3 regions of the Flexivirga sp. G2 genome follow, and region 2 is predicted to be linked to each of the others. Evidence: riboswitches for the same ligand, from Rfam matches in the RefSeq annotation. Region 2 holds a riboswitch; each other region holds the start of a gene.
The links. Region 2 has a riboswitch for S-adenosylmethionine ahead of ACZ50J_RS07505 (bifunctional o-acetylhomoserine/o-acetylserine sulfhydrylase). Riboswitches for the same ligand answer to the same signal wherever they lie in the genome.

Region 1 (10,470 bases), 110 kb from region 2:
AAGTGTTGCTTGCGTCACATCAGCCCCGCTGATGCCGCTACATCACGCGCACGCGCGTGCGCGAGAATCACGAGGTGCCCGAACCTCCTCGCGATCCACGATTCCGGTGGCGCGCCGAGGCCCGGTCCGTGCCCTGGTGGATTCTGGCGGCTCTGCTTGTCATCGTCGCCCTGGGCGTGTGCGCGCGGTGGCTCGACGCGACCTGGCTGGTGCCCGTCATACAGGCGTTCTTCCCGGTGTTCGGCGTGTCGGCGTTCGTCCTGCTGATGGCGGTGGCGGCGCTGCGGTACCGCTGGCTGGCGGTCGGCGCGCTCGTCGTCGCCATACCTCCCGCTGCGTTTGGTATGACGGCGCTGCGCAGCGACACCGTGGCTGCCGGGCCACACGACGAGATCGTGATGACGCTCAATCTGCAGTACGGCGGGGCCGATCCGGTGCAGGTCGTCGCCGCGGCGCGTGCACGGAACGTCGACACGCTGGTGCTCCAGGAGTGCACGCCGCAGGAGTTGGCGGCGTTGCGGAAGCACGGGCTCGATGCGGTGCTGCCGCAGCAGGCCGGCCGCGCCCGACCGGGGCTGCGCGGCACCGTGGTGCGCAGCAAGCACCACCTGACACTCCTGGCGGAGCACCGTGCGGGGATCTTCGCGAGCAGTCCCGACATACGCGTCCGGACCGCGGTGGGCGACTACCGGCTGCGAGCCGTGCACACGCCGGCGCCGCTGCCGGACATCGTCTCGGACTGGCGGACCGCGCTGCGATCACTCGCGCACTGGCGCGACGGACTGCCGGTGGGCCGGCCGTTGGTGATGGCCGGGGACTTCAACGCGTCGCCGTCGATGCCCGCGTTCCGCGATCTCGCCGACGGACTCACCGACAGCAGCCGGGCGACCGGCGCGGGCTGGACCCGAACCTGGCCGCACGACGCGTGGCTGCCGCCCTTCGTGCAACTGGACCACGTGTTGACCCGTGGCTTCGGTGTCGTGGCTGACGGCACCGTCGACATCGCCGGCACAGATCACCGCGGCTACTGGGCGCGATTGCGCCTGGAACCGGTCACCAACTCGATCACCAGGGGAGCGGCTCACTGAGGTCGCGCGGATCCGCCGGTGCCGACCAGCCCTCGTCGGTGTGCACGTAGGACAGGGCCGGGCCGTGCTCGACCAGGCGGCGTACCGCGGCGACCAGCCGGTCGACGTGCTCACCGTTCGTGGCCAGCCCGAGACTCGCCCGTATGGCGCACGCGCCCTCACCGACGACGGCGTCGCACAAGAGATGGGCGCAGAACCGGCCGTCGCGCACCGCGATGGCCTCCTCGTCGGCCAGCACCTGCGAGACCAGGGACGGGTCGTAGTCCTCGACGGTGAACGTCACGACGCCGACGTTCGGTCGCTCGCCGAGCACCTCGATGACGCGAACTCCGTCGATCGCGGCGAGTCCGGCACGGAGCCGACCATGTAGTTGCGCCTCGTGCGCAACGATCGTCGCGCGGTTCGCCTCCAACGTGGCGCAGGCGGCGGCGATCGCGACGGCTCCGACGGCGTTCGGCGTGCCGCCCTCGTGGCGGGCCGGACCCGTCTGCCATTGCGTCTGGTCGTGCGACACGCGCGCCGTCGCACCGCCGGCCGGGAGGTACGGGTCGGCGGCATCGAGCCAGTCGCTGCGGCCGGCGAGCACGCCCGCGCCATACGGGGCATAGAGCTTGTGGCCGGAGAAGGCGACCCAGTCGACCCCGAGCTCGTCGAGGTCGATTCGCACGTGCGGTGCGTACTGTGCTGCGTCGAGAACGGTGCGGGCGCCGAACTCCCTTGCCACTGCGACGAGTTCGGCGATCGGCCAGATCTCACCGGTTACGTTGCAGGCGCCGGTGAGCACCACGAGTCGCTCGCCCACGGGAGACTGCTCGAGCGCTTCGCGCAGCAGTTGTATGGCGTGCTGCGTGCCCGACGGAACGGGCAGGCGGGTGGTGCGGTCCTGCTCCCACGGCAGCAGCGCGGCGTGGTGCGCCGACTCCCAGGCGAAGACCCGGGTGTCCTGCGGCAGACAGTGCGCGAGCAGTCGCAACGCGTCGGTGGTGTTGCGAGTGAAGACGACCTCGTCGCCGGAGCGGGCCCCGACGAAGGCGGCGACCTGAGCGCGTGCCGCCTCGAACCAGCCGGTGGTGACCCGGCTCGCGTAGCCGGCGCCGCGGTGCACCGAGCCGTAGCGGCGCTGCACCTGCTCGGCTGCCTCGGCGACGGCGACCAACGCCGGTGTCGTCGCGCCGTGATCGAAGTTGGCGTAGTCGGTGACCGTGCGATGGACCGTCGGCACGCCGAGGTCGGCAGAGACGGTGGTGGGCAGGCCGTTCGCGGTGGCGCGGCTGGAGCGGGTGCCCACGGCGGGCACACCCAACTGCCGACCGGCCTCGTGCTGTGCGGTGGTGTCCTGCTCGGGGTCGATGCTGATGATGCTCAACGGCTGCTCCTTGGCCGATCAGGGATCGACGAGGGCAGTTGCAGAGCCGATCCGCGCTTGCCGACGTGTTGTCACGTCGGCCCGGTCGTCACCCGGAGCACCCCACCGCGGTGGAGGGTTGCCGCTCAGCTAGCCGGGGCTTGACGCTGAGACTCATGACCTGGCATCAAATGTAGCGGTCGGCCCCGCGGCGGCGTCAAACCCGTCCCGCGGAGTGGGAACGGGTGACGCGCCTCCGACGCTGCGCGCGGCGTGTTTCCCATGGGGCTGGTGGGGTTGTCGCGTACGGTGTTTTCGTGGCTACCCGTCCGTCCTCGTCGACAACGACCGCGCGCGCGACCCGGAGCAAATCCGGGTCCAGCGCGGCCGGCTCGCGCTCCCGTCCCGCGTCGGGACGCACCTCGACCCGCCCGCCCGCCAAGAAGGCGACCGGGGCGAAGGCCCGATCCGGTGGCAAGCCGGCCGGGGGCGGACTGCCGTTCCCGCTGCGCGCGGCACGCGGCACCTGGATGGGTGTTGCGCACGTCGCCGGGGGAGCCGCACGCCGGGTGGGTCACTCCGCTCGCGATCTCGAGCCGGAACTCCGTCGCGACGGTCTCGGCTTCGCGCTGATCGCGGCGGCCATCGTCGTCGCCGCGCGCGAGTGGTGGGGTCTGACCGGTATGGCGGGCGACGTCATACACGCGATCGTGGCGGGCACCTTCGGTCTCGGCGCGCTCGTGCTCCCACTGGTCCTGGTGCTGATCGGTGTGCACCTGATGCGTTCGCCGCGCGGCGACCAGGGCACCAACCGGGTGATGGTCGGACTCGCACTGTTCGCGATCGCCGTCTGCGGTGTCACGAGCATTGCCAAGGACATCCCGCAGCCGAGCGAGACCGACGCGCTGCGCGGCGCCGGCGGCATCATCGGCTTCCTCGCCAGCAGCCCGTTGGTGGCCGCCGTGCACACGGCGGGCGGCATGGCGCTGCTGCTCATCCTGGGCGTCTTCAGCATCCTGGTCATGACCGCGACGCCGGTGACGATGATCCCGGAGCGCCTCGCGATGCTGCGTGCCCGGCTCTTCGAGCACCACGGCCCGTATGTCGATGACGACGAGGCCGTCGATGCCGTCGCGCAGGACCTGCACGGCGACCAGATCGACGGCGGCAAGCGCAAGCGCCGCCGCAAGGCCAAGGGCGACGAGAACAACGTCGGACTGGACGGCGACGAGCCGTTCGAGCAGGCCGCCACCGTCGCGCCGCGGCGGACCAAGGGTGGCCGGGTCCTGCGGCCCGGCGAGAAGGACCCCGGCCAGGACGTCTACGACGTCGACGGCGCGGACCCGGCATCGCGGGAGCCGAAGAAGACAACGCCCGCCGCGGACACGCAGGCCGTGCCGCTGCCCGGCACCACCGGCAACCCGCCGGAGTCGATCAGCACGACGCCCGCCCTGCAGGCTCCGCCGACGACCCCGCTGCCGCAACGCGTCGAGCAACTCCAGTTGGCCGGCGACGTCACCTACACACTGCCCGGCAACGACCTTCTCAAGCCCGGCACCCCGCCCAAGTCACGCTCGGCCGCCAACGACCGGGTGGTCGAGGCGCTGACCGACACGATGACCTCGTTCGGTGTCGATGCGCAGGTCACCGGGTTCAGCCGTGGCCCGACCGTCACGCGCTACGAGGTCGAGCTCGGCCAGGGCACCAAGGTCGAGCGGGTCACCGCCCTGTCGAAGAACATCGCGTATGCCGTGGCCTCGGCCGACGTGCGCATCCTGTCGCCGATCCCGGGCAAGTCCGCGATCGGTATCGAGATCCCCAACACCGACCGCGAGAAGGTCAGCCTCGGCGACGTGCTGCGCAGCGGCGCGGCACGGGGCAACGAGCACCCGATGGTGATGGGCGTCGGCAAGGACGTCGAGGGCGGCTACGTGATCGCCAACCTCGCCAAGATGCCGCACCTGCTGGTCGCGGGTGCGACCGGCGCCGGTAAGTCGTCGTTCGTGAACTCGATGATCACCTCGATCATGATGCGGTCCACGCCGGACGAGGTCCGGATGGTGCTGGTCGACCCCAAGCGGGTGGAACTCACGGCATACGAAGGCATCCCGCACCTGATCACGCCGATCATCACCAACCCGAAGAAGGCCGCCGAGGCGCTGCAGTGGGTCGTCCGCGAGATGGACACGCGGTATGACGACCTGGCGGCGTTCGGCTACAAGCACATCGACGACTTCAACAAGGCGGTGCGCGCCGGGAAGGTGTCGCCGCCGCCTGGGTCGGAGCGGGTCATGCAGACCTACCCCTACCTGCTGGTGATCGTCGACGAGCTCGCCGACCTGATGATGGTGGCGCCGCGCGACGTCGAGGAATCCATCGTGCGCATCACCCAGCTGGCGCGTGCTGCCGGCATCCACCTGGTCCTGGCGACGCAGCGCCCGTCGGTCGACGTCGTGACCGGCCTGATCAAGGCCAACGTGCCGTCGCGTATGGCGTTCGCCACCTCCTCGCTCGCGGACTCCCGCGTCGTGCTCGACCAGCCGGGTGCGGAGAAGCTGATCGGGCAGGGCGACGCGCTCTTCCTGCCGATGGGCGCCTCCAAGCCGATGCGCGTGCAGGGCGCCTGGGTGACCGAAACCGAAGTGCAGGAAGTGGTTTCGCACGTCAAAGAGCAGCTGAAGCCGATCTACCGCGACGACGTGGCCGTGACCGCGCCGAAGAAGGAGATCGACGAGGACATCGGCGACGACCTCGACCTGCTGCTGCAGGCCGCCGAGCTCGTCGTCAACAGCCAGTTCGGCTCGACATCGATGCTGCAGCGGAAGCTGCGTGTCGGCTTCGCCAAGGCCGGCCGGCTGATGGACCTGATGGAGAGCCGCGGCATCGTCGGGCCGTCGGAGGGTTCGAAGGCACGCGACGTGCTGGTCAAGCCGGACGAGTTGCCGACGACGTTGGCGCTGTTGCGCGGCGAGGACCCGCCGGCTGCCGAGCAGCCGTATGACGCTGCGGCGGAAGGCGATTCGGACGGCAGCGAGGACGCGTGGCAACTCACCGACCGGAGGGAATGACACTCGCTCCGTGCGGACTGCTGAATCTGCCCGGGACTCAGCGGTATTCGGCCAGAACCGACAGTGTGGAGGGCGCACCATGACCGACGACAACGATCGCACCCAGGAGATCCGCCGCGACGGGGACGACCGGCGTCGGCCCGCGGGACAAGGGGATTCGGCGTCGGCTCGACCGGCCGAACCAACACCCCGCCGTGACGACACCGCGGTGTTCAACCGCCCGCCGCAGAACGCGGCGGCGGGGGAGTCGGCATACCGACCGGCGCCCGGACCGGCACCGCAGCAGGGTGGCTACCCGCCGCCCGGTGGCGGGTACCGACCGGCGGGTCCCGCGCAGGCGCCCGGGTATGGCGCGCCGATGTTGCCGATGGACCGAGGGTCCGGTGGATTCCCGGCCGCGATCATCGGGGCGGTCGTCGCCACCCTCGTCGCGGTGGCGACATCGTTCGGCGCCTACCAGATCCTCAAGAACCACTCGAGCATCGATTCGCGGAAGCTGCCGGGCTTCCTCACCTACCGGATGGACATGCTGCCGTGGCCGTCCGGACGGGGCGGTGACCTGACGACGGCGTTCGCCGTGGGCGTGGTGATCGTGCTGGTCGTCACCGTGCTGCTGACGATGGCCGCGACCATGTCGACCCGAGCGGGCACCGGTGGGTTCGCGGTGTTCCTCGCGGCCTGGATGGCGTCGGTCATCGCCGGTGGGGTCGCGCGTCCGGTGGCCGGTGCGATCGCCCGACAGGGTTCCTACCCGAGCGGCCTGTGGCAGGACGACCTCAACGTCGGTGTGCTGTGGGGCGTGCTCTTCGGCTGGATCGCGGCGCTGGTGCTGGTCATCGTGCACGCCATGCGGCGCAAGCCGGTCCAGCGCTGAGCCGCCCGCGTCATACGACGAAGCGGTAGCCCTGCCCGGGGTCGGTCAGCAGGTAGCGCGGCCTGGTGGGTTCGGGCTCCAACTTGCGGCGCAGCCCTGCGACATACACGCGCAGGTAGTGGGTGTCCTTCTCGTAGCCGGGGCCCCATACTTCGCGCAGCAGCTCCGCCTGGCTGACCAGGTGCCCGGGCCGAATCGCCAATGTCTCCAACAGATGCCACTCGGTCGGCGTGAGCTTGACCGCCGTGTCGCCGCGCACCGCGACGCGTTCGCCGAAGTCGAGCGAGAAGTCGGCCGTGTGCAGCGGTGCGGCATGCGGTGTGCCGGCGGAGCGTCGTCGGATGGCGGCGCGCACCCGCGCGAGCAGCTCGTCCATGCCGAACGGTTTGGTGACGTAGTCGTCGGCGCCCTCGTCGAGCGCTTCCACCTTGTCGTCGGAGTCGTGCCGCGCGGACAGCACGATGATCGGCAGGTCACTGGTGCGGCGCACCCGGCGGATGACCTCCACCCCGTCCAGATCGGGCAGCCCCAGATCCAGGACGACGACATCGGGCGCGTCCTCGGCGATGCTCTGCAGGGCGGTGCGGCCGTCGAAGGCATGGACGACCTCGTAGTCGCGGGCCCGCAGATTGATGCCGAGGGTCCGGACCAGCGCGGGTTCGTCGTCGACGACCAGCACCTTCGTCATGGGGTGACTCCTTCCGCGCCGGCGACCGGCAGCCGGACACACATCGTGAGGCCGCCGCCGGGGGTGTCCTCGGCATCCAGTGTGCCGTCCATCGCCTCGGTCAGGCCCTTCGACACCGCCAGCCCGAGACCGACGCCGTTGCCGCGAGGGCTGTCGCCATACCGCTGGAACGGCGCGAAGATGCCGGTGCGTTCCGACTCGGGGACGCCGGGGCCGCGGTCGACCACCCGGAGTTCGACCCGATCGCCGAGGCGTTCGCCGGTGAGCACGACCTCCTGCCGTCCCGGTGAGTAGCGCAAGGCGTTCTCCAACAGGTTGGCCAGCACGCGCTCGGCGAGTCCCGGGTCGGCCAGACAGCTGAGCTCGGGGTCCGGCAACCAGATGTGCACCCGCTCGGGTGCGCTGAGCGTGTGCAGGGTGATCGCGAAGAGGTCGGCGACCAGGACGTCGTCGGTGCGTGCGGTGATGCTGCCGGACTGTATCCGGGACATGTCGAGCAGGTTCTCGATCAGCCCGTCGAGCCGATCCGTCGCATCCTCAACGGTTTCCAGCAGCTCTCCTTGATCCGCCGCGGACAGCTGTATGTCGGTGCTGCGCAGGCTCGAGACACCGGCCTTGATGGCGGAGAGGGGAGTGCGCAGGTCGTGCGAGACCGCCGCCAGCAGGGCTGCGCGTGACCGGTTGTCCTTCGCGAGGCCGGCAGCGGCGGCGGCCTGGCGGGCGAGCTCGTTGCGGTGCAGGATGGCGGCGGCGACGCTCGCGTAGGCCTCCATCAGACGCTGCTCCCCGGGGTCGACGACGTCTCCGGCGAGCACCAGTTGGTGCTCGTTGTCGATCGTGACCCGGCTCAGCCGCGCGTCGAGGTCGGCCAACCCGACGGTGCCGCTGACGACGAGCGGTCGGCCGGGTACGCCGGTGTGGGTGGTCTGCACGACGGCTGCGCCGGGTGTGCCGAAGATGTCGCGCGCCTGCTCGAGCAGCTCCGGCAGCGGGTCCTTGACGGCGAGCAGGGAGTGGGTCAGCTCGGCGAGAATGCGCGAGTCGTATTCGGCCGCAACGGATTCCGCAGTACGACGAACCGCCAGGTGGACGACCGACGCGACCGACGCGGCAACCACCACGAAGACGACGAGGGCAGCGACGTTCTGCGGCTGGTTGATGGTGAAGGCACCGGTCGGTGGTGCGAAGAACCAGTTGAGCGACAGGCTGGCGAGCAGTGCCGTCGCCAGACCCGGCCACAGGCCGCCGACGATCGCCGTGGCGACCGTGAACGCCAGGTAGAGCAGAACCTCCAGGGGGAGCGCGTGCCACTGCTGGGTGGCGTTGAGCCCCGCCGTCAGAGCGGCGAGACCGATGGTGGCCAGCAGCCAGCCGGCGATCTGACGGCGTCGGCCCACACCCGCCCAGCGGATCGCCGGGCGTCGCCCACCGTGCGCGAACTCGTGGGTGACCATCAGCACGTCGATGTCGCCGGACCCGTCGACGACCGTGTCGCCGACGCCCCGGCCGACCACCCGCTGCCATCGGGTGCGTCGGGATGCGCCGATGACGATCTGCGACGCGTTCACGCCCCGGGCGAACTCCAGGATGGCCTCGCCGACGTCGGGTCCGGTGACGGTGTGCATCGTGCCGCCGAGCTCGGCCACCAATTGCCTTGTCGCAGCTGCAGATTCGGGACGCACGTCGCGGAGTCCGGTGTCGGGAACGACCTGCACGGCGTGCAACTCGCCGCCGGCACCACGGCCGGCGATGCGGGCACCGCGACGCAGCAGCGCCTCCTGCTCGGGTCCTCCGGTGAGCGCCACCACGATGCGTTCCCGCACCGGCCAGGTCGAGGCGATGTCGTGATCGCCGCGGTAGCGGACGAGCGCCTCGTCGACCCGGTCCGCCGTCCAGAGCAGCGCGAGTTCGCGCAGCGCGGACAGGTTGCCGGCGCGGAAGTAGTTCGCCAGCGCCGCGTCGACCCGCTCGGCGGGATAGACGTGCCCGTGCGCGAGCCGGCGACGCAGCGCCTCCGGTGTCATGTCGACGAGCTCGATCTGATCGGCCGCGCGGATCACCGCGTCCGGCACGGTCTCCTGCTGGCGGATGCCGGTGATCTGCTGGACGGCGTCGTTCAGCGACTCGATGTGTTGGACGTTGACCGTGGACAGCACCTCGATGCCGGCGTCGAGCAACCGGTCGATGTCCTCCCAGCGGTGGTGGTGCGGGCTGGTCACCTGCTGGTGCGCCAGCTCGTCGACGAGCACCACATCCGGTCGGCGTCGCAACACCGCGTCGACGTCGAGTTCGTGCAGGGTCGTGCCACCGTGCTGGATCTCCTGTTGAGGGACCATCTCCAGCCCGGCGAGTTGCTCGGTGGTGTAGTGGCGGTCGTGCGTCTCGACGATGCCGACCACGACGTCGGTGCCGCGCTGCTGCCGCCGGTGGGCCTCCTGCAGCATCTTGACGGTCTTGCCCACACCGGGAGCTGCGCCGAGGTAGATGCGGAGGCGGCCACGCGTCATACGACGATTGTGCCCCGGTGGGTCGTTTCCGTTGGTGCGGTGGTTCATCGCGCGTCGCCACCCGAGGCGGCCGTGCGCTGGAGCGCGAGGTTGAGCTGCAGCACGTTGACCTTGGGCTCACCGAGGAATCCGGCGTCGCGTCCGGTCGTGGCCGCCTCGACGAGCCGGTCGACACGGGCGACGGACAGGCCACGCGCCTTCGCCACCGCGGGCGCCTGCAGCCGTGCGTATGCCGGGGAGATGTCGGGGTCGAGGCCACTCGCACTCATGGTGAGTGCATCAGGGGGCGGGGTGCCGCCGAGCCCGGCCAGCGCCTTCTCGCGGGCGGCCACCGCGGCCTTCTGCCGGGGATCGGTGGCGGCCAGGTTGGATCCGGCACTGGCGTTGCCGGAGTAGTCCGTGGCCGACGCCCGGCCGTGGAACCACGTCGGACCGCTGAATCGCTGACCGATCAGCGAGGAGCCGACGACCCTGCCGTTGTCGCGGACCAGCGACCCGGTCGCCTGGTCATGGAAGGCGACGCGTCCGACTCCCCAGACCGCGGCCGGGTAGAGGACGCCGAGCAGGACGGTGAGGACGAGGAAGATACGGATCGCGGCGAGCGTCTGCCGGCCGATCATGAGTGAACTGGAAGCCATCAGGGGTCACATCCCGGGGAGGAACTGGACGAGCAGGTCGATGAGTTTGATCCCGACGAACGGTGCGATGACGCCACCGACGCCGTAGATCAGGATGTTGCGGGCAAGGAGCTGGTCGGCGCGCAACGGCCGATAGCGAACACCCTTGAGCGACAACGGGATCAGCGCGACGATGATGAGCGCGTTGAAGATGACCGCGGACAGGATCGCGGAGTTCGACGAGTGCAGCTGCATGATGTTCAGGTCGGACAGCCCCGGGTAG
Region 2 (10,470 bases):
TGTGCCGAGTCCCGATAGCGCTTGGCCGCGAGCACGACCGAGCGATCGTCCAATGGGGCGGAACGCTCGAGCAGGAAGACGTCGGCTTCCTTGCCGGTCTTGAGGATGCCGAGCTCGGTGTCGACCGCGGCGTCGTCGGTGATGATCCAGTCCGGCCAGGGTTGCGGTCCCCGGCTCAGCGGTTGGCAGCTCCCCCAGGTCGACCAGCGCTGGTCGGGGTCGAGCTCACCGATCTGTTGGTAGTCGAAGGCGAAACGGGTGTCAGCGAAGGAGGCTGCTGCCTCCGGGTGTTGCGTCATACGTGGTGCTCCGATCGAGAAGAAGTCCGGAAGTGGGCATGGCGCCCTGTCCTTCTGCCATCACTGACTCCTTCCCTCGGGACGACGTATGTCGTCGGTGCGTGTGCGCCAACCTTCCCGGTCGACACGTTCGAGGGTCAACCGATTTTCATTCCAGGCGGGTCGAGCAGGGCGAGGAACGAGCATGTATCGAGACCAACACATGGTCACGAAAAGGCCCGGCCGACATACGAGAACGTATGCCGGCCGGGCCCTTTTCGTGACTTCTTGTGATCAGCCCTTCGCCGCGGTGAAGCCCTGCTCGAGGTCGGCGATGATGTCGTCGACGTGCTCGATGCCCACCGACAGTCGCACCAGACCCGGCGTCACACCGGCAGCCAGGCGGTCCTCGTCGGGACCCTGCGAGTGCGTGGTCGAGGCGGGGTGGATCGCCAGCGAGCGGACGTCGCCGATGTTGGCGACGTGCGAGTGCAGGGTGAGCGCCTCGACGAACTTCTTGCCGGCCTCGATGCCGCCCTTGATCTCGAAGGACAGCACCGCACCGGAGCCCAGCGGCGTGTACTTCTGGGCGAGCGCATTGTAAGGGCTGTCCGGCAAGGAGGCCCAGACCACCGACTCGACCTGCTCCTGCTGCGTGAGCCACTCGGCGACCTTGCGAGCGTTGGAGATGTGCCGCTCGATCCGCAGGCTGAGGGTCTCCAGACCCTGTGCGATGAGGAAGGCGTTGAACGGCGACACGGCCGAGCCGAGGTCGCGCAGCAACTGCACCCGAGCCTTCAGGATGAAGGCAAGGTTGGCGCCGAGCTCACTGCCCACACCGAGATCCCGTGCGTAGACCAGACCGTGGTAGGCCTCTTCCGGCGTGTTGAAACCGGGGAACTTCTCCGGCTCCTTGCCGAAGTCGAAGTTGCCGCTGTCCACGATGACGCCGGCGATCGAAGTGCCGTGTCCGCCAAGGTATTTGGTCGCCGAGTGGATGACGATGTCTGCGCCGTGCTCGATCGGGCGCAGCACGTACGGCGTTGCGACGGTGTTGTCGACGACGAGCGGGACGCCGTGGTTGTGCGCGATGCCCGCGACCGTCGCGATGTCGAGGATCTCCTGCTTGGGGTTGGCGATGGTCTCGGCGAACACCAGCTTGGTGTTCGGCCGGATCGCGGCCTCCCAGCTGGCCGGGTCGCTGGTGTCCTCGACGAAGGTGGTCTGGATGCCGAGCTTGGGCAGCGTGTGCTTCAGCAGGTTGAACGTGCCGCCATACAGGCTCGGGCTGGCGACGATGTGGTCGCCGGCCTCGGCGATGTTGAGGAACGTCAACGTCTCCGCCGCCTGCCCGGAGGCGACGAGCAGGGCGCCGACGCCGCCTTCCAGGTCGGCGATGCGCTTCTCGACGACGTCGGTCGTCGGGTTCATCAGTCGGGTGTAGATGTTCCCGAATTCCTTGAGCCCGAACAGGTTTGCGGCGTGATCGGTGTCGTTGAACTGATAGGACGTGGTCTGGTAGATCGGCAACGCCAGCGCACCGGTCGCCGGGTCGGCGGTCTGCCCGGCGTGGATCTGCCGCGTCTCGAAGGACCAGTTGGGGGTGTCGTCGCTCATGCTGAGATGACCTTCCGTGCTCGACTATCGCCGAGAACGGATGGCACCGCCCTCGGCGGCGGACCCACGTTCGTGATGCCCGCGCTTGCCACTCGGCGATCTGCACCGGTGGCCCGGTCCTCACCCGGGGCACCCCACCGCGAGAGGAGGGTTGCCGGTCAGCGAGCCGGGGCTGTGACGCTGACACTCATGACCTGGTCGCGATGCTAGCGCGGTCCAGGTGTCGATACATAACCGTCTCTACCTTTGGACGCCTCAGAATGTTATGTATGGCGTGAGCCGCGCGCGCCGAGCCGACGCCCTGGGAGGGACAGAATGGCGCCATGACGCACGTGCCGGCCACGATCGAAACACTCGCGAGCATCGACGCGGACGACCTGAGCGCGATCACGGCCCTGCTCGACACACTGGTCCGCGGCGACGCCGCGCTCGGCTGGACGAGGCCGCCCCCAGAGCAGGAGGTGGGCGACCTGTTGCGCTCGCTCGTCGCAGCGGGCCCGGCGAACGCCCGCGTCCTGGTGGCGCGCAGTCGCGAGACAGACACTCACGGCAGACATATCGCCGGATTCGGCTACTGGCGACGCTACGCACGCCCCACCCTGCGCGCCAACGCCGACCTCGAACGCCTCGCAGTAGCAACCGAATTCGCCGGCCTCGGCATCGGCCGCGCGTTGCTGCGCGAGTTGATCCGCACCGCACGGGAGGCAGGCTGCGAGCAACTCACCATCGACTTCCGCGGCGACAACACCCGCGCCGAAGGACTCTACCTGTCCGAAGGGTTCACCGAGTACGGCCGTCTGCCGGGTTTCGTCGCACCGGACCCTGACCGTCGATTCGACAAGGTCTTCCAGGTGCTCGACCTGCGGCGCTGACCGTCATACGAACGATGCGGCGGTGTTGACCTGCGATGCCATTCGACCTAGGTTGCTAGCATGCCAGCAACCTCCCAGCCGGAACCGAAGACGCAGTTCAACGTCTACCTGCCGGCGGACCTGATCCGCGAGGTCAAGCATCGCGCCATCGACGACAGCCTCAGCCTGTCCGCACTCGTCGAGCGGGCGTTGCGCGACTACCTGGCCGAAGGAGCCACCCGATGAGCCTGACCGTGCAACCGATCCGCTTCACCGACAACGTCGAGGCGATGAGCCGACTGCTGGTCGCACTCGGCCTGGCGGTCAGCATCACGAGCGACAAGGGCGGTTGGGTCGTGCTCGCCGGCCGCACCGGATCGGTCGCCCTGCACTCGGCATCGGGCGCGACCAGTGGCGCGCGCCAGGGACAGACCTGCCTGGCTTTCGAGACGGACGCCCTGGAGGACCTCGCGCGACGACTCACCGCGAGCGGCTTCGGGAGCGCCGGCCATCTGGAGGAGTCAATGGTCTACGACGAGGCCTACGGCCGCGCGCTCACCATCACGTCCGGCGAGGACGAGCTCACCATCAACGGTCGCTCCGAGGATCTCTACGGCTACACCAGCACCGGCGTCGAGCCCGGGCCGGACGCGGGCGACCTGCGCGTCACACCCATCCGCTTCGTCGACGACCAGGCGTCCGACCGGCGACTGCTGGAGGCGCTCGGTTTCGCCGTGGTCGGCGTGGCCGGGCCCGACTTCACCCAACTCACCCTGCCCGACCCGGGCGGCGCCGTCGGACTCCATCACGTCTACACCGACGAACTTCCCATCGTGCCAGGCCCTTTCGCCATACAACTGACGTTCGAGACGACGACTCCACTGCCCGAGATCGTCGAGCGCGCGACGACCGCCGGTGCGCAGGCGACCCTGAACGAGTCCGAGTTCGGTGACTTCGCCACGATCACGGACGTCGACGGTCAGGAGATCCAGGTACACGCTTGCTCAGCGTGACGTCCTCGCGCTGATAGCCGAGGGCGTCATACAGATGGAGGGCGGCGGCATTCGCGGCGCCCGTCGACAAGCGGATGCGTCGCAACCCGCGCTCTGCCGCCCACAGCTCTGCCCGCCGGACCAATCGCGTTCCGACGCCTTGCTTTTCGTGACCCTCTCGCACCACGAGCTCACCGATGTACGCGTCGAGCTCACCGGTCCAGTGCACATTCTCGCCGATCGACACGAAGCCGACGACCTGCGTGGCGTCTGCGGCGACAAACACCATCAGATCCTCGCCCACCGTCTCGAGGTCTCCAACGACCCACGAACGCACCGCTCGCAACACGGAGTCGGACGCTCGCCACGAAGCAACGCCGAGCGCCAGTCGGTCGGCAAGAGCGAGGACCTCGTCCCGATCGCCCGGCGCCATCGGTCGTATGACGAGTGTGCCGTCAGACACGAGGAACTCGACTGATTGCCAAGTAGCCGGTCACTTCGCGCGCCGTTGCGACCGGATCGGGCACCTCGACCGCACCACTGAGAACGAGCGTCGCGTAGCCGTGCACCAATGCCCACGCGGCGATTCGCGCTGCGTCGTCCGGCTCACCATCGTCCGCACGTACGGCGCCCGCGACGCCCGCCGCCAGGGCGGCCTCCGCGCGAGCCTGCGCCGCGAGCAGGTCTGCATCTTCCGGGTGATGGAGGCTCGGCTCGAACATCACCGCGAAATGCGACGGGTGCTGCAGGGCGAAACGCACGTAGGCGACGCCCATGTCGGCCAGGCTCGGGGCGTCGCCCTGATCCCCGGTCTGCGAGCGGCCTCCCCCACCGTCGTCGGTGGCGAGTTCGCCGGCGAGCAGATCGAACCCTTCGGTCGCCAGCGCGGTCAGCAGGCCGGCCTTGTCACCGAAGTGGTGGGTCGGGGCGGCATTCGACACACCCGCACGTTTCGCGAGCGCGCGCAAGCTCAGGTTCGCGACGCCGGTCTCGGCGATGGCGTCGGCCGCCACGGCCAGCAACGTTCGGCGCAGATCGCCGTGGTGATAAGGCACGCCGACAACCTATCGACTCCATCTATGCATTGACAAGATTACGCGAACGACTTTATCTTTTCACTGACAAGTTTCGCCATACGTCTGGAGCCGGCCATGGAACCGTTGACCTTCCTGCTCGCCACCACACTCGTCGTGTCGCTGATCGGCCGGGTATGGGTGCCGTCGTGGCGCCCTTGGCCGGTCGCGGTGCGCGGCGGCGTCACGGTGATGTTCCTCGCCACCGGCACATCGCACTTCGTCGGCATGCGCGCGGAACTCATCGAGATGGTGCCGCCCGCTTTGCCGGCTCCGGGCGCCCTGGTCACGCTCACCGGTGTCCTGGAGATCGCGGGGGCCCTGGCATTGTTCGTGCTGCCTCTGCGGCACTGGGCGGCCGGCGGCCTGGCCTTGCTGCTGATCGCGATGTTCCCGGCGAACGTCCACCACGCCCTCACCGGCACCGACCTCCGCTGGGACGACACCCTGCTACCGCGAACCGTGCTGCAGCTGGTGTTCCTCGCCGCGGTGCTGATCGTGCTGGTGGCGCAACTGCACGACTTCCGGCGCGATCGCGCAGTGCCCCCGGCCCTGGCGACGCCAGCTCGCGACCCCTTGTCGGTGCCCCGTGGTTGACTGAACACATGATCGAAGCACGCGAGACGAGTCCCGGTGCGGCAGCCGTCGGCCGCGGTTGGGCCACGTCCGTGTCGGACCTCGCGATGTCCGCCGCGCGTGACGAGTTGGCCGCCCTGGCAGCACAACTGAATGATGGTCACGCCCGTCTCGTGGCCTTGGTGCGCCGGGTGCTGGCCGACGAGTTGTGGTGTGGTGCGGGCCTGAAGTCTCCGGAGCACTGGCTCACGGCATACGCCGGACTGACCTGGTCATCGGCCCACGACATCGTCCGCATCGCCGAGCGATCGACCGACCTGCCGGCCATGCAGACCCTGCTCGACAGCGGCCGGCTCAGCCTCGGTCAGGCCGCCGTCGTCGCCAAACACACCCCCGCTGCGTATGACGCGGACGTGGCCGAGTTCGCGTCATACACAACGGTGACCCAGCTGCGAAGAGCGTTGTGCCGCTACGACTTCCAGCTCGACGACGCGGCGAACACCGACGCAGCGGAAGAAGCCGGGAGCGTCGTCCTGCACGGCACCGACGCCGACGACGATGACCTCGTGGACATCGCCTCGGACGCGGCGCAGCAGCGAGCGCCCGGCGCATTCGATCCGGTGACAGCGCCGCCAACACTCGACATGCGATATGTCGAGGGCCGATTCAGGCTGTCGTATGACGCGCCGGCCGACCTCGGCGCCCTGGTCGAGCAGGCCCTGCTCGAAGCAAAGGACACGCTCTTCCGTCTGCACACCACGACATCCGACTCCCCCTGTGGCGACAACGCGGGCACGGCCGCGAAGACCCACCACGGAGCGTCCTTCGGCGAGGCCATGAGTCTGATGGCGCAGCGTTCGCTCGACGACGGCGCGCCACTCGGCCACTCCCGGGCCGGCCGCTACCGCGTCTATCTGCACCTGGACACGCAGGGCCACGGCTGGCTCACCAAGGGCTCCGCAGTCCCTCCCGCACTGCTCGATCGCGTCCTCTGTGACGGGGTCCTCCAGCCGATCTGGGAGACCGAGTGCAAGCCGGTCAATGTGGGTCGAGCCCAGCGCATCGTCCCCGACCGGACCCGGCGATTACTCGAGGACCGCGACCGCGGCTGCCGGTTCCCCGGGTGCCTGGCGAGACATCATCTCGAATGCCACCACCTCGACCACTGGATCGACGGCGGACGTACCGATGCCGATCGGATGGTCATGCTCTGTCCCTTCCACCACGACGAACATCACCGGGGTGCATTCGTCATGGTCGGTGACCCCAGCAGTCCGGCGGGCGTCGTGTTCACGGCACGGGACGGCACTCGATTGCGTTCCGAGTTCCGCCCCTATCGGCCGGCCGTGGGTGGCAGTGGCGCGGCGCCAGACTGGGCGCCCTACGCCGGCCCGACCAACGAGACCCTGCACCTCGCACTCGTCCGGTTCGACGAGCGACCGGCGACTGAACTTCCCGACGGTTGACATCCCCGACGGATGAATTCCCTGCCGACTCAAGGAGATTGGCGTCATACCCTCACGGTGACGACTGGGGGCAGGCAGTGCTCGACCGCACCACAAGTGACGGCCGCGTCGACCCGAGTTCGCCGGCGGCACCAGCCGCGAAGGCCGCCGGAGCAGCTTTGTCGAGCGAACGTCACCTGGCACCAGCGGGGTTCGAGCTACACCCGGGTCACTCCGATGGCCGGCTCGACGTCGTGCACGGCCGAGCCGGAGAGCCCGAAGTCGTTGCTCTGGGTGGACAGTGAGGAGACCAGTGGCGACGATTCGCCCGGCCGCTACGCGATCGACGGCGACGCCTCGACCTTCTGGGGCACGGGCTGGTCGGCCGGCGACGTCCCGCTGCCCCACGAGATCGCGGTCGACCTCGGATCACGTCGCTCCGTCTGCGGCATACACCTCCTGCCGCGACAGGGCACCAACCCCGGAGCCGTCAACGGCCAGATCGCGAAGTATGCCGTCTACGCGACCGACGACCCGGACGTCGCGCTCTCGCACGACGTGACCGCCTGGGGTAGGCCGGTGGCCACGGGCACACTGCCGTCGGGCTTCCAGCCGAAGTTCGCTGCGTTCCCGAAGCCCGTCACCGCGCGCTACCTCATGGTGCAGGCGCTGAGCGAGCAGAACGGCAAGCCGTGGACCACGATCGCCGAGCTCACGGTCGACGCGGCCTGACCGCCCACCTGCCAGGAACGACACGTCGGCGCCGATCACCCGAGCGGTGATCGGCGCCGACGGTGTGCAGCAGGTGTGACCGGCTATCCGCTGAAGCGAGCGACCACTCGGTAGAGGATCGGGTCCTCGTCGCCATACGGGGAAAGCCCATCCGACTCCTGGTCGGTGACCACGTCGAAGCCGAACCGCTCTTCCAGCGACGTGCGGAACTCCGCGGCGTTCTGGAAGCGCCGGTAGTGGTTGCCGAAGGTCTTCTTCAGCTTCTCGTCCTCGTCGGTGCGGAACTCCGCCGCGAAGAGGTCGCCCTCACGGGCGACGGACCGGATGTGCGACAGGAGGTTCTCCTGCACCTCGGCCCTGATCGAGTGCAGGAAGAAGCGCAGGTAGAACAACGCGGCGCCGTCGTGCTGCTCCCGGAACTGACGCAGCGCCTTCTCCAGGGCCTCGGAGTCCGACACGTCGCAGACTTCGAAGGTGGCGCGGTCGGACACCCCGAGCTGCTCGGCGCGGGCGGTGGCACCCTCGACGGCGACACCGGACTGGTCGATGCCCGTGACGTGCCGGCCGACCTGGGCGAAGGCGCAGGAGTCCCGGCCGTCGCCGCAGCCGATGTCGATGACCGCCTCGGGCAGGTTCTCCAGCTTGCTGACCTCGTCGAAGAAGGTCGAACCGACCGCATTCGTATGGCGCGCATAGAAATTCGACCAGTAGACGCGGTCCCGCTGCGGGATGGTCAGGACGCCGTCGTCGGCAACGTCGGTGCGCGCGTGCGACCAGTGGAAGCCCGGTTTGGGCAGGCGCCAGTCGTCCCCGTAGATGTGCGCGACGAGTGGCTCGGGGTTCTTCGGCCGCAGCACCTTCCCGCCGGGGAAGTCCACGAACTCGGTGCCCTGGTAGTCCGCCGTGGTGTAGGTGCCCGATCCGGCCACACCCCAGGGGAAACGCAGTCGCCCCTCGGGGTCGAAGTAGAGATGGAAGAGATCGATGCGGAACTTGCGGTCCTCCGGATCGTGCACGTGCAGCACCCGCTGCCGCATGTCGACCTCCAGACCCGCCTGCAGCAGGGCGAGCGCGATCCGCACGAGCTCGTCGGCGGCCTCCGGCCCGGTGCGGAACTCGGAGATGAACGCCGAGTCGAAGTCGGCATCGTGACCGATGTAGCCGCCCTCGCGCACCGACCCGAGCAGTGTGCCGTAGACGACGAACACGTCGTGTCCGAACTCGGCGGCGACAACCTCGCGCACCTTCGTGTAGATGCCGGAAACCCGCTGCTGCCACTCCTGATCCAGCCGCTTCGACAAGATCACTCGGCCGGTCTGCGTCAGGATGTAGCCCTGATCGAGCCGCTGCTGCAACGTCTTGAGGTTCGACGTGCCGTTCCGCGGAGCGCGCAGGTAGAGCCCGTGGCCGGCGATCGGCACCGGCTGGCCGTCGAACTTCACCGTCACCCGATCGCCCGAGCTCAGGTACGGCCAGATCTCCCTGACCTGGAAGGTGAACGCGCGCGCCTCGTAGCCGGTCCGCACGTTGCGGCGGCCGTCCGAACGGCCCGCGGTCACCCCGGCGCCGACCACGCGCTTGTGCGTCGCGGCGTCCTCGGCGGTCGGCGGACCCTGGTCCTCCTTGGTCACGACCATCGCGGAGAGTGCCCCCTCGGCGGTCGGATAGGTGGTCGAGAGCGTGATCGAACCCAGATGCAACGTGACCGGCAGCGGCGGGGTCTTGACCGGCACCATCACCCAGCCCGAGATCTGGGTCTCCGTCATACGCTCGACCATCCCGACGACCGGCGCGCCGTGTGCAGGTCGGGTGACCTGACCACGGAGCTCACGCACGGCTTGTCGCGCTCCCAGCAGCCTGGTTCGCGACCCTTCCGGGATCCGGTCAATGACGCGTCGTCGCAACGAGGCCATCCGGCAGCCACCTCTCATGGCAAAGCGTGGTCGCGCCCTGCGATTGTCTACGGCAAAGTCCAGACAACATAACCGCAAACAGCAGGTGAACACGCCCAAAGTGGCGACTCTCTTCGCATCGGTTGCGAAGGCACCCTCAGAGCAGCTGCGCCAGCGAGTAGATGAGCAGGCCGACGAGTCCGCCGACCACCGTTCCGTTGATCCGGATGAACTGCAGATCCCGGCCGACGTGCAGCTCGATCCGCTTCGAGGCCTCGTCGCCGTCCCAGCGTTCGATCGTCTGCGAGATGACCGTCGAGATCTCGTGGCCGTATGTCGTCACGACGTGTCCGGAGATCTCCCCGAGACGACGATCGAGCGAGGCACGCAGGTTGTCGTCGGTGACGATCCGGCCGCCCAGGTCGGTCAGGGCGCGCACGAGTCGCTCGCGCAGGTCGCTCTCCGGGTCCTCCAGCGACTCGACCACGACCCGCTTCACCGATTGCCACATGCCGACGAGGGAGTCGCCGACGGACGGGTGGGACAGCACGCGGACCTTGAGTTGCTCGGTCCGCTCCATCGTCGCCGGGTCGTTCTGCAGGTTGTCGGCGAGCTTGGCGAGCAGGTCGTCGACGGCGCGGCGTACCTGATGGTCCGGTGTGTCGCGTATGTCGGCCAGCCACCGCACGAGCTCCACGTGCAGTCGTCCGGCGACGGTGTCGTCCAGCCAGCGCGGTGACCACCAGGGCGCACGACTCCCGATGAGGGAGGTCACGGTCGTCTCGTTGTCGCGCACCCAGTCGTGCAGTTCGCGCACGACCAGGTCGACCACCTGGCGGTGCGAGTCGTCGTTGACGATGCCTTCGAGCAGGCTGCCGAGCAGCGGTGACACCGGCTCGCGCGCGAGGCGCGGCAGCAGGACCCGGCCGAGGAAGTCGCCGACCTCCGCATCACTGATCGAGTCGAGGCCCTTCGCGAGCGCGGGGGCCGACTCGGTGACGACCCGGCGGGCAT
Region 3 (10,470 bases), 410 kb from region 2:
GAAGACCGTCGCCGCACCGGTGGCGACACCGGACCAGCCGAACGGCATGTAGGGCGTGAGGTTGTCGGACTTCACATAGAACACGCCGACCACAATGACCGCGAGGACGATGGCGATCTTGACGAACACCAGCCAGGTCTCGATCTTCGCGCTGGTCTTCATACCGAGGTTGAGCAACCAGGCGACACCGAGGCAGAGCAGCACGGCGAACAGGTCGACGTGGTGCCCGTGGCCGGTGCCGGGAGCGCCCAACATCCAGGCAGGCAGATGGATGCCGATCGCGGAGAGCAGGAAGCTGAAGTACTGCGAGACACCGATCGCGACCACCGCGACGATGGCGGTGTATTCCAGCAACAGGTCCCAGCCGATGAACCAGCCGACCGCCTCGCCCAGCACGGCATACCCATAGGTGTATGCCGAGCCGGCTCGCGGGATCAGGCCACCGAACTCGGCATAGGAGAGCGCAGCACACGCGCTCGCGATGCCGGCGATGATGAACGACAGCGACACGGCCGGTCCGGCGTCGTCCTTGGCGACGGTTCCGGCGAGCGCGAAGATGCCGGCGCCGATGATCGCGCCGAGGCCGATGGCGGTCAGCTGCCACAGGCCGACCGTGCGCTCGAGGGTGCTGTCCTTCTCGGCGGCCTCGATGGGTTTGCGTCGAAAGATCCCGGTTGTCTTCGGGATCGCGGTCGGTCGGTCCGTCGCCATGGCTCTCCTCCTGTGCGGAACCGGCCAAGCGTGGCACCGGATCCGGTCACTGTCGAGGAGGCGCGGCGACGGACCCGGGGTTACCGGTCAGTCGGCGTCGCTGCCGGGCGCGAGCTTCAAGGACACCGAGTTGATGCAGTAACGCTGGTCGGTCGGGGTGGGGTAGCCCTCGCCCTCGAAGACGTGCCCGAGGTGGGATCCGCAACTGGCGCAACGGACTTCGGTGCGCGTCATACCCATGGAGGTGTCGGTGATCAACTCCACGTTGTCGTCCGCCGACGGTGCGTAGAACGACGGCCAGCCGCAGTGGCTGTGGAATTTCGTGGTGCTGCGGAAGAGTTCCTCACCGCACGCCCGACACGAGTAGACGCCCTCGGTCTCGGTGTCGGTGTATTCGCCGGTGAAGGGTCGCTCGGTGCCCGCCTGACGGAGGACGGCGTATTCGGCCGGTGACAGCTCGGCGCGCCACTCCTCGTCGCTCTTGGTCACCTTGTATGTCGACTGGTCGCTCACGAGGGTCGTCCTTTCGGTCACGGAGAGGTTCCGTCATACCGCACAACAACGCGGCCTCTCGGGACGTTCCCGACCCAAGCTGATCGAGTAGCGACCGAGGAACGAGGGAGCGTATCGAGATCGGTGATCTCGATACGCTCCTTCGTCGCTACTCGATCCGCAGAGGTCAGTGGACCTGCAGCTTCACGATCTGCGGGTCGTGGTCGGAGTCCTGGTCGTAGAACTGGGAATTGGTGTGCACGACCTGGTAGTCGTACTTCTTCGCCAGCGCCGGGCTGACCAGCAGCTGGTCGAGGACCTGGCTGTTGCCCTGGTAGTCGTAGCTGTAGCGCTGGTTCGCCGGCAACGTGTCGATCAGGTCGGTCATCTTCGTCTTGCCGGAGCCCTTGACGATGTTGGCCGTCTCGCTGAAATTGAAGTCGTTCAGGTCGCCGAGGACGATCACGTTGGCCTGCTTGTTCGCCTTCAGCAGGTCGTCCACGAAGCCGCGCACGGCGGTCGCCTGCGCGTGCCGCTGGACCTCCGAGGAACGCTCCGGCTGCTGGTAACGACCCATCAGACCGTCGTCGCCGCCCTTGGACGCGAAGTGGTTCGCGACTACGAAGAGCGGCTTGCCCCACCAGAGGAACTCACCGACGAGCGGCTTGCGCGAGTCGTCCCATGCGCTGTTCGTCGGGTCGATGCGGCCCGGCGAGTAGTTGATCGACGCCCACGGGCCCTTGCCGGTGACCGCGACCGAATTGGTCGAGGTGCCACCGGGCTTCGACACGAACGTCATACCGCGGTCGCTGCGGTAGAGGAACACCGAGCGGATGTTGCCGCCGGGCTGTCCGCCGTCCTTGTCGTTGACCGGGTTGATCCATTCCGCCTTGTATGACGGGCCGCCCGCGGCCTTGATGGCCGCGATCAACTTGTCGGTCGTCTGCGTGGAGTCGACGGTGCCGTCGTCCGTGGCGCCAGAGTTGTCCTGGATCTCTTCGATCGCAAGGACATCCGGCGATGCGAGGTTCGTCGTGATCTGCCCGGCGAGCCGGTCGAACTTCGTCTGCGGGTCGGACGGGGCGAGGTTCTCCACGTTGAACGTCGCCACCGCTGCCTGCTGTTTCTTCGGCGCGGTGGTGACATCCCGCTTGGTGCCGCCGTTCTGACGCCGACCGGCCTGCGTGGCCATCAGGTAGTAGTTGCCGAAGTTGTAGTCGAGCACGCCGGCGGTGACGCCGCGGTAGGTGTCGCCGGTGTTCGCCGGTGCGATGGATCCCTTGGGCAGCAACGCATCGGACAGGATCAGCCGCATCGCGTTGGGGGTGTCGTAGTCGCGGTAGAGCACGCCGCCGTCGGGCGTCCAGGTGACGTCCTTGGTGTTCGCGGGGACGATCGGGGTCTCGCCGTACGCCGTCGCGGTGGGGCCGACGACCTTGGCGTCGGTCTCCTGGATCCGCATGCCCTCCATCGACTCCCAGAAGTCGAGTGCGTTCGTCGCCGGGTCGAGCGTCAGCCCGGCCGTCTCGACGTTGCCGGGGTCACCCTGCTCGACGACCTGCGCGGGCGGGACGTGGCCCTTCGAGCCGATCTCGATCGGTGCCGGCAGCGCATTGCCGGAGCTGTCGACCTGGATGTTCGGGCTGCCGAGCTCGGTGGTCGTCAGGTTGCCGTTGCTCACTCCGCCGGGGCGGTACTCGCTGACCTTTCCGGCGACCGTGACGTCGTCGCCGACCTTCACCATTCCCGCACCGCCGAAGACGTAGAGGCCCTCGCTGGTGCGTGGGTCGTCATCCGGCGTCGTCGACTGGATCCAGAAGCCCGCACTGCCGTTGAGCGCCGTCACGACACCCTTGACGTCCTTGACCTGCTGTCCGACGAGTGGGGACTGGAAGCTGGTGCCCTGGATCTGTTCGATCGTCGAGGAGGTGCCGGTCGGAGGCGGCGGCGTGTTGCCGTCGGTGCCGCAGACGCCTGCCGGTGCTGTCGAGTTGAGCGGGTTCGGGTCGGCCGACACGAAGTCCTTGGCGTTGCTGTCGGTGTCCACACAGCCCTTGGTCCGGCTGTCCGCGGTGGTATTCAACATCCCGGGGGCGTTCGAGCCCTCGACATACGAGGAGGTGACGGCGCCGTACCCGATCGTGTCGACGGTCGCACCCGCGTTCTTCAACACCACGCTTCCGGACGTGCCGGACATGTTGAGGGAGCCCGTGGCGTCCGGCGTGGGAAGCGCCGGGGCCGAGCCGGATCCGGCGGCCTCCTGGACGAGGAAGTGCCCACCCGGGGCGACGGACCCGGACAACGAGGTGGTGCCGCCACTGCTGCCGGCGGCGGAGTAATAGGTGAGCGTCCAACCGCTGAGGTCGATGGCCGCCGAGCCGCCGTTGTAGAGCTCGATGTAGTCGTTCTTCAGTGGTGCTCCGCTGTTACCGCCCCCGCCGTAGACGGCGGAGATGACCACCGAGTTCGAGGCGGCGTGTGCCGGGGCGGCCGGCAGGCAGGTGGAGCCGCCGACGGCGAGTGCCGCCGAGGCCAGCAGCGTGACGAGGCGCACGCGAGTGACGCGTGGTCGCATGGAGGAACGTGGCATGGAAACCTTCCAGGGGGATGTGCTGAGCGGCGTGATCGCGCCGCGTGTTCTACGGACTGTAGGACCCGGCGCGACCCTCGGGGGCGTTCAGCGGTGACGACCTGCTGAACAGGTGGCCAAATGTCCGAAAAACCCGCTGTGGCCGGTGTCCTACGCTCGTCGGATTCAGGATCCGACGAAGAGGCCCCCGTGACAGTTCACCAGACACCGCAGTCCATCGCCGCCGCCCTCGAGGAGGTCTTCGACATGGGAGTGCAGTTCCATGGATTCACCCGCTACCTGCGTGATTACGACGTCGTCCTGGAGGCCACGGCGGACCCGCGCGCCGGTATACCGACGCAGTACCTTCGCTACCGGTTTCGCCATTGTGTGCACGCAGCGGTCACGACCAGCGTCGGCTGGGACGTATGGCGACGTTCGCTGGACGACCGGCTGCTTGACGACCGCAGCAGTGCCGACCTGGACGGCTACGTGTGGGGAGTGGAGTGGCAGGAGAACTATCCCGGAATGAAACTCGTCCACGAGTCGCCCGCGGCGTCCGAGTGGAGTGAGCGCATCGGTATACCCATGTTCGAGATGCACGCGGAACTCAACGCCCACGAGATCCGCCTCGTGTTCTCCGGCCTGGAGGTTCGTGAGCTGGAGTCCGGTTGGACGCCCTACAGCGTGGGTGACGCACCGTAGATTGAACCCATGGCCAAGACTCCCGCCGCCCTTGTCCTGGTAGGGGATCGCGAGGTGCGCGTCTCCAGCCCCGACCGGGTGATCTACGAAGCCACCGACCGGACTCCGGAGATCAGCAAACAGCAGGTGTGCGAGTTCTTCGCAACGGTCGGTGACGCGCTGATGCGTGCGGTGGGGCAGCGGCCGACGGCGATGGAGCGCTGGCCGAGCGGCTACCGCGAGGGCATGCGCCTGTCCACGGGGTATGGCGACGACGGTGACGGCTTCTACCAGAAGCGACTCCCGCGTGGCGCTCCGGAATATGTCGAGACGGTCGGCGTGACGTTCCCCAGCGGGCGCACGGCACAGGAGCTGTGCCCGACCGAGCCGGCAGCGCTGGTGTGGGCTGCGCACATGGGCACGCTCACCTTCCACCCATGGCCGGTGCGGCGCCCGGACGTGGATCACCCGGACGAATTGCGGATCGATCTCGACCCGCAGCCGGGCACGACCTTCGCCGACACTCTGCGGGTGGCCGGTGTCGCACGCGAGCTGCTCGAGGAACTCGGGATGCGCGGATATCCCAAGACCAGCGGAAACCGCGGCATACACATTTACCTACGCATTCAGCCGAAGTGGACCTTCGAGGAATTGCGCCACGCCGCAATCGGATTCGGCCGTGAGCTGGAACGCCGAGACGACGGCGTCACCACCAGCTGGTGGAAGGAGGAGCGCGGCGAACGCATCTTCGTCGACTTCAACCAGAACAACCGTGACCGCACCATCGCCAGCGCCTGGAGCCTGCGCGCCAGGCCCGGCGCACCGGTCAGCACACCGATGACCTGGAGCCAACTTGCCGAGGTCTCCGACCCACGGGATTTCAACCTGGTGACCGTCCCCGACTTCCTGGCCGACGGCGACGCCTGGGCGGACATGGACGACACCGCGCACTCGCTCGAGCCGTTGCTGCACCTGTGGGAGACGCTGCCCGGTGGCGAACTGAACTTCCCGCCCGACTATCCGAAGATGCCCGGTGAGCCGCCCCGCGTGCAGCCCAGTAAGAAGGTCGCCGAGCACTGGGACGCCGACGGCAACCGCGTGGAGTGATTACGCCGACTTGCGTTCTGCTTCCTTGGCTTCCAGTTCGCGCACCAGCGGGATGACCTGGGTGCCGAACCGCTCGATGTCCTCACGCACGTGCAGGAAGCCGGCGAGGATCAGATCGACGCCGACCTTCTTGTAGTCGACGATGCGCTGTGCGACCTGCTCGGGCGTGCCGATGAGTCCGGTCTTGAAGCCGTCGTTGTACTGCACCAGATCCTTGAAATCCGAGCCGGCCCACATGCCCTTGCCGTCCCGCGTGGCGGAGCCGGCGGTCTGCACGGCCTCCCCGAAGTCACGGACCTTGTCCTCGTCGGCGTTGTCGATGATCTCCTGGACGACGCGGCGGGCCTCTTCCTCGGTGTCGCGCACGACCACGAAGCCGTTCAGTCCGAAGCCGGGTCGCCGGCCGTGCTCACGCCCGTAGGACTCGACTTCCTCGACCTGCTCGGCGATCGCGTCGAGGGAGCCGCCGTTCATGAAGTACCAGTCGGACAGTCGCCCGCCCATCTTCCGTGCGCTCGTGGAGTTGCCGCCCTGGAAGACCTCCGGGGGAGTGCCGGGCTGCGGGCGGAATGTCAGGTCGCGCGTCCGGTAGAAGTCGCCGCGGTAGGTGAACTCGTCCGTGGTCCACGCACCCTTCAGCACCTCGATGAACTCCTCGGAGCGACGGTAGCGCTCCTCGTGATCGAGCCAGAGCTCACCGAGATTGGTGAATTCCTTCTTGAACCAGCCGGACACCACGTTCAGTGCGAAACGGTCATTGCTCCAATCCTGTGCCGTTGCAGCAAGTTTCGCGAGCACGGCTGGCTGCCAGAAGCCGGGGTGCACGGCGGCGATCACCTTCAGCCGCTGCGTGTGTGCCAGCAGCAACTGAGAGAACGACGTCGACTCGTGTTGCGCGTCGGCGCCATACGAAGCGAGGTAGCGGACCTGGGTCAGCGCGTAGGCGAAGCCGAAGCGCTCGGCCGCCTGCGCGGCATCGATGTTGTATGCCGGGCTGTGGTCCGTGCGTTGCGGCACCTTGCTCACCACCAGACCGCCCGACACGTTCGGGACCCAGTACGCAAACTTCAGTTCGGTCATGCCGACTCCTCCTGGAGAACGAGAGTAGGTGTGGGGTTCAGAGTGCGGTAGGAGCCCTGATGATGAACCAGCGGATCGCCTTGTCCTTGTTGCTGATTCGTCACGCGGGCGGTCACCAGGAGGCTGTCGCCGGCATCGACCGTCGCCGCGATGTCGGCGGTCAGACGCGCGCTGAACTCGGTCAGCGACGGCAGGCCGTCCTCGTGCCAGTGCCAGTCGCCGAGGAATCGTGACGTGCGATCACCGGCGAAACGCCGCGCGATGTCGTCCTGGTGGGACGCCAGCAGGTGCAGTGACACCCGCCCGGTCGCCTCGATCGCCGACCGACTCGACGATGACTTGCTCAGATTGAACGACACCAACGGTGGTGCGACGGAGACGGAAACAACTGAGATTGCGGTGAATCCGACCGGCCGACCGCCGTCGGCGGCACAGATCACCCACGTGCTCGATACCGCTTCGCGGAATGCGACCCGCAGGTCGGGGTCGGCAGAATGCCCGGTCATCATGCGCCTCCATCGTTTCTGGCGTGAGCACCTGCCCCGCGGGGGTGGTTGCTGCGGCGTCGTCGAGCCAGATCTCTCGGCCGCTCTGGATGGGTATAACGTGACGTTACCGTAACCATCACACAACGAAGCAACGCGGGTCCGCGCAGTGAGACGTCCGAGTCAGTCGGTGGTGGTCAGCACATCGTTCAGGTCGTAGGCAGGGGCGCGATCGACCTGGGACATCAGGCACGACTCCGGATCCCGGTCCGGTCGCCACCGCAGGAAGCCCACACCGTGCCGAAAGCGCTGTCCCTCCAACTGATCGAACTTCACCTCGACCACCCGCTCCGGTCGCAGCCGCACGAAGGAAACGTCCTTGTTGCCGCTGAACCGGGACCGGTCCGTCTCACCGCGCACCGCGTCACCCTCGTCGTCGCGGACCACCAGCGGCGCGAGTTCGTCGATCAACTCCACCCGCCGCGTGGCCGTGAAAGACACGATGCCGCCGACATTGCGCAGGTTGCCGTGGTCGTCATACAGGCCGAGCAACAGGGAGCCGACTCCGTTGCCGCTCTTGTGGATCCGGTAACCGAGCAGCACTGCGTCGGCGGTCCGTGAATGCTTGATCTTGAGCATGCTGCGCTTACCCGGCTGGTATGGCGACAGCTTCGCCTTAGCGACCACGCCGTCGAGGCCGGCACCCTCGAAACGGTTGAACCAGTCCTGCGCGACCTCCGGATCATCGGTGACCCGTGTCAGGTGGAACGGTGTCCCGACCGAACTCAACGCCGCTTCGAGTGCCGCTCGCCGCTGCGCGAATCCTTGATCGAGCAGCGACTCACCGTCGACGACGAGTGCGTCGAAGAAGATGATCTCCGCCGGTGTCTCCTCGGCGAGCTTGCGGACGCGTGACTCCGCAGGATGAATGCGTTGACTCAGCGCTTCGAAATTGAGCCGTGCCGAACCCTTTTCGCCGGCACGCACCACGACCTCACCGTCCAGCGCGCACTTGTCCGGCAATTGTGCGCGGACCGCCTCCACCAGCTCCGGGAAGTACCGCGTGAGCGGCTTGGAGCCGCGCGAGGCCAACTCGACGTCATCGCCGTCCTTCAACACGATGCACCGGAAGCCGTCCCATTTCGGCTCGTAGAGCATGCCGCCGTCGACGCTGTCCGCAGCCGGAACGGAAGCGGTCGCCTTGGCAAGCATGGGGGTGATCGGGAGCTCGAGCGGCAGGTCCATCCGGCCATTGTGCCTCCCACCTGCGACGATGGAGCAGTGACGAAGGATGTGCTTCGCCGGGCGATCGCGCCGGCCGCGGGTGTGACAACCGGTGTGAGTGCTGCCGTCGGCGGCGGGACGATCGGCGTGTCCACCTACTTCGTGCGGCAGGTCCTCAAGCCGGTGCTGCCGATCGACGACGTTCCGGTGTACGAGGTCGGCCCGGATCACGTGGTGGTCGCCGCCACGGAGGAGTCCCTGGCGCCCGGCCGATATGGCATGTGGCAGAACGAATTCCGGACGCACATACGCCTCGGAGACGTCCTGGACACCAATGCGGGTCGAGTCACGCGTGCACTGGACGGGGTCGACTTCGGTGCGCTGGAGCCCGGCAGGGCCCGATTCAACGGGTATTACTTCTGCGGCCCGCCGGCGACGTCGCTCCCGGTGCCGCTGCAGGACGTCGAGATCGACGCACCCGCCGGTCCGATGCCGGCCTGGCTCGACCGGGTGCCGGGGAGCGACCGGTGGGCGGTCCTGGTCCATGGTCGTGGCGCGCAGCGCGGCGAAGCCCTGCGTGCGGTGCCGATCCTGCACGAGCTGGGCATCAGCAGCGTCATACCGACCTATCGCAACGACATCGGTGCGCCGTCGTCGCCCGATCGGCGCTATCACCTCGGGCTGACCGAGTGGGCCGACATCGAGGCAGCCGTGCTGTATGCCGCCTCGCACGGCGCCCGCGAGATCCAACTCTTCGGCTGGTCGATGGGCGCCGCGGTCGTGTTGCAGCTCATGGATCGGTCCTGGTTGTCCGAGCTCGTCAGCCGGATCGTGCTCGACTCGCCGGTGGTCAGTTGGCAGCCGGTCCTCGACTTCCACGCGGGGGCGAACCGACTGCCCAAACTGATCTCCCGCATCGGCGGGGGGCTGCTGCGTGGTCCACTGCGACGACAGATGGCCGGACTCGACGAGCCGGTCGACCTGCGACTGACCGACTGGATCCGGCGGGCGGACGAGCTCATGGTCCCGATGCTCGTGATCCATTCCGCCGTCGACGAATTCGTGCCGTATGCGCCGGCGGCGGCGCTGGCGGCGGCGCGTCCGGACCTGGTGCAACTGGAGACGTGGGACGTGGCGCGACACTGCCGCGCATGGAACGTCGACCCCGATCGCTGGGAGCGGTTGGTCGCCGCGTTCTGCGCGGTGTGAACCCTCGGGACGTCGCCCGGCCGGGGCTCGATCTCATCGACGTGATCTGCCGGACGTGCGACGATGTGGCATGGCCAAGAAGAAGTCGAAAAAGTCGAAGAAGGACACCAAGGCAGCCTCGGCCCGGTCGATGAGCGACGCATTGCGGGTCACCTCCGGATTCCGGCTCGCGGACCTGGATCCCGCTGCAAAAACTGGCTTCTCGGGCAAGAAGAAGGACGCCGAGAAGGTCGTCGCCTCGATGCGCGACGAGATCGACGACCTGCAGGAACGGCTCTACGCCGGTGGCCGGGACGGCGACGGACCGGCGATCCTGCTGGTGGTGCAGGGCATGGACACCGCCGGCAAGGGCGGCATCATGCGGCACGTCGTCGGCAGCGTCGATCCCCAGGGTGTGCAGTTGCACGCCTTCAAGGCGCCGAACGCGGAGGAGCGACGGCATCCGTTCCTCTGGCGGATCCGTCGTGCGCTGCCCGCGCCCGGATACATCGGGGTCTTCGACCGGTCCCACTACGAGGACGTGCTCATCGTCCGCGTCCACGACCTCGTCGCGCCGTCGACGTGGGGACGGCGGTACGCACAGATCAACAAGTTCGAGCGCTCGGCCAACGAGAACGGGATCCACCTGATCAAGGTGATGTTGCACGTCTCCGAGGACGAGCAGAAGGCGCGGCTCGCCGAACGACTCGACCGCCCGGACAAGTACTGGAAGTTCAACCCCGGCGACATTGACGAGCGTGAGTTCTGGGATGCCTACCAGGAGGCCTACCAGGCCGTGCTCGACAGGACGTCGACCGACGAAAACCCTTGGTATGTCGTGCCGGCCGACCGCAAGTGGTACGCCCGCCTCGCAGTACAACAGCTGCTGCTGGACAAGCTGCGCGAGCTCGACCTCGGCTGGCCGGACGC

Region 1: linked by a shared signal. The riboswitch ahead of ACZ50J_RS06980 (aminotransferase class V-fold PLP-dependent enzyme) and the one ahead of ACZ50J_RS07505 (bifunctional o-acetylhomoserine/o-acetylserine sulfhydrylase) in region 2 are both predicted to bind S-adenosylmethionine.
Region 3: linked by a shared signal. The riboswitch ahead of ACZ50J_RS09275 (flavin reductase family protein) and the one ahead of ACZ50J_RS07505 (bifunctional o-acetylhomoserine/o-acetylserine sulfhydrylase) in region 2 are both predicted to bind S-adenosylmethionine.

Annotation. Positions count from the first base shown of each region.
Region 1 covers NZ_AP039675.1:1,425,431-1,435,900, forward strand. The annotation lists gene ACZ50J_RS06975 (endonuclease/exonuclease/phosphatase family protein) at 75-1,088, shown strand; gene ACZ50J_RS06980 (aminotransferase class V-fold PLP-dependent enzyme) at 1,066-2,454, opposite strand; SAM riboswitch class IV at 2,503-2,615, opposite strand; gene ACZ50J_RS06985 (FtsK/SpoIIIE family DNA translocase) at 2,964-5,501, shown strand; gene ACZ50J_RS06990 (hypothetical protein) at 5,581-6,375, shown strand; gene ACZ50J_RS06995 (response regulator) at 6,386-7,063, opposite strand; gene ACZ50J_RS07000 (ATP-binding protein) at 7,060-9,570, opposite strand; gene kdpC (potassium-transporting ATPase subunit KdpC) at 9,615-10,208, opposite strand; gene kdpB (potassium-transporting ATPase subunit KdpB) at 10,215-10,470, opposite strand, start outside.
Region 2 covers NZ_AP039675.1:1,539,737-1,550,206, reverse strand. The annotation lists gene ACZ50J_RS07510 (serine protein kinase RIO) at 1-299, opposite strand, end outside; gene ACZ50J_RS07505 (bifunctional o-acetylhomoserine/o-acetylserine sulfhydrylase) at 573-1,895, opposite strand; SAM riboswitch class IV at 1,972-2,090, opposite strand; gene ACZ50J_RS07500 (N-acetyltransferase family protein) at 2,219-2,767, shown strand; gene ACZ50J_RS07495 (ribbon-helix-helix domain-containing protein) at 2,828-2,992, shown strand; gene ACZ50J_RS07490 (hypothetical protein) at 2,989-3,759, shown strand; gene ACZ50J_RS07485 (N-acetyltransferase family protein) at 3,710-4,201, opposite strand; gene ACZ50J_RS07480 (TetR/AcrR family transcriptional regulator) at 4,194-4,793, opposite strand; gene ACZ50J_RS07475 (DoxX family protein) at 4,890-5,408, shown strand; gene ACZ50J_RS07470 (HNH endonuclease signature motif containing protein) at 5,417-6,853, shown strand; gene ACZ50J_RS07465 (discoidin domain-containing protein) at 7,070-7,564, shown strand; gene ACZ50J_RS07460 (class I SAM-dependent methyltransferase) at 7,648-9,330, opposite strand; gene ACZ50J_RS07455 (DUF445 domain-containing protein) at 9,614-10,470, opposite strand, start outside.
Region 3 covers NZ_AP039675.1:1,945,461-1,955,930, forward strand. The annotation lists gene ACZ50J_RS09245 (amino acid permease) at 1-711, opposite strand, end outside; gene msrB (peptide-methionine (R)-S-oxide reductase MsrB) at 799-1,224, opposite strand; gene ACZ50J_RS09255 (lamin tail domain-containing protein) at 1,391-3,793, opposite strand; gene ACZ50J_RS09260 (YxiG-like protein) at 3,983-4,477, shown strand; gene ACZ50J_RS09265 (DNA polymerase domain-containing protein) at 4,487-5,563, shown strand; gene sfnG (dimethylsulfone monooxygenase SfnG) at 5,564-6,643, opposite strand; gene ACZ50J_RS09275 (flavin reductase family protein) at 6,640-7,149, opposite strand; SAM riboswitch class I at 7,156-7,245, opposite strand; gene ACZ50J_RS09280 (ATP-dependent DNA ligase) at 7,312-8,373, opposite strand; gene ACZ50J_RS09285 (alpha/beta hydrolase family protein) at 8,410-9,561, shown strand; gene ACZ50J_RS09290 (polyphosphate kinase 2 family protein) at 9,632-10,470, shown strand, end outside.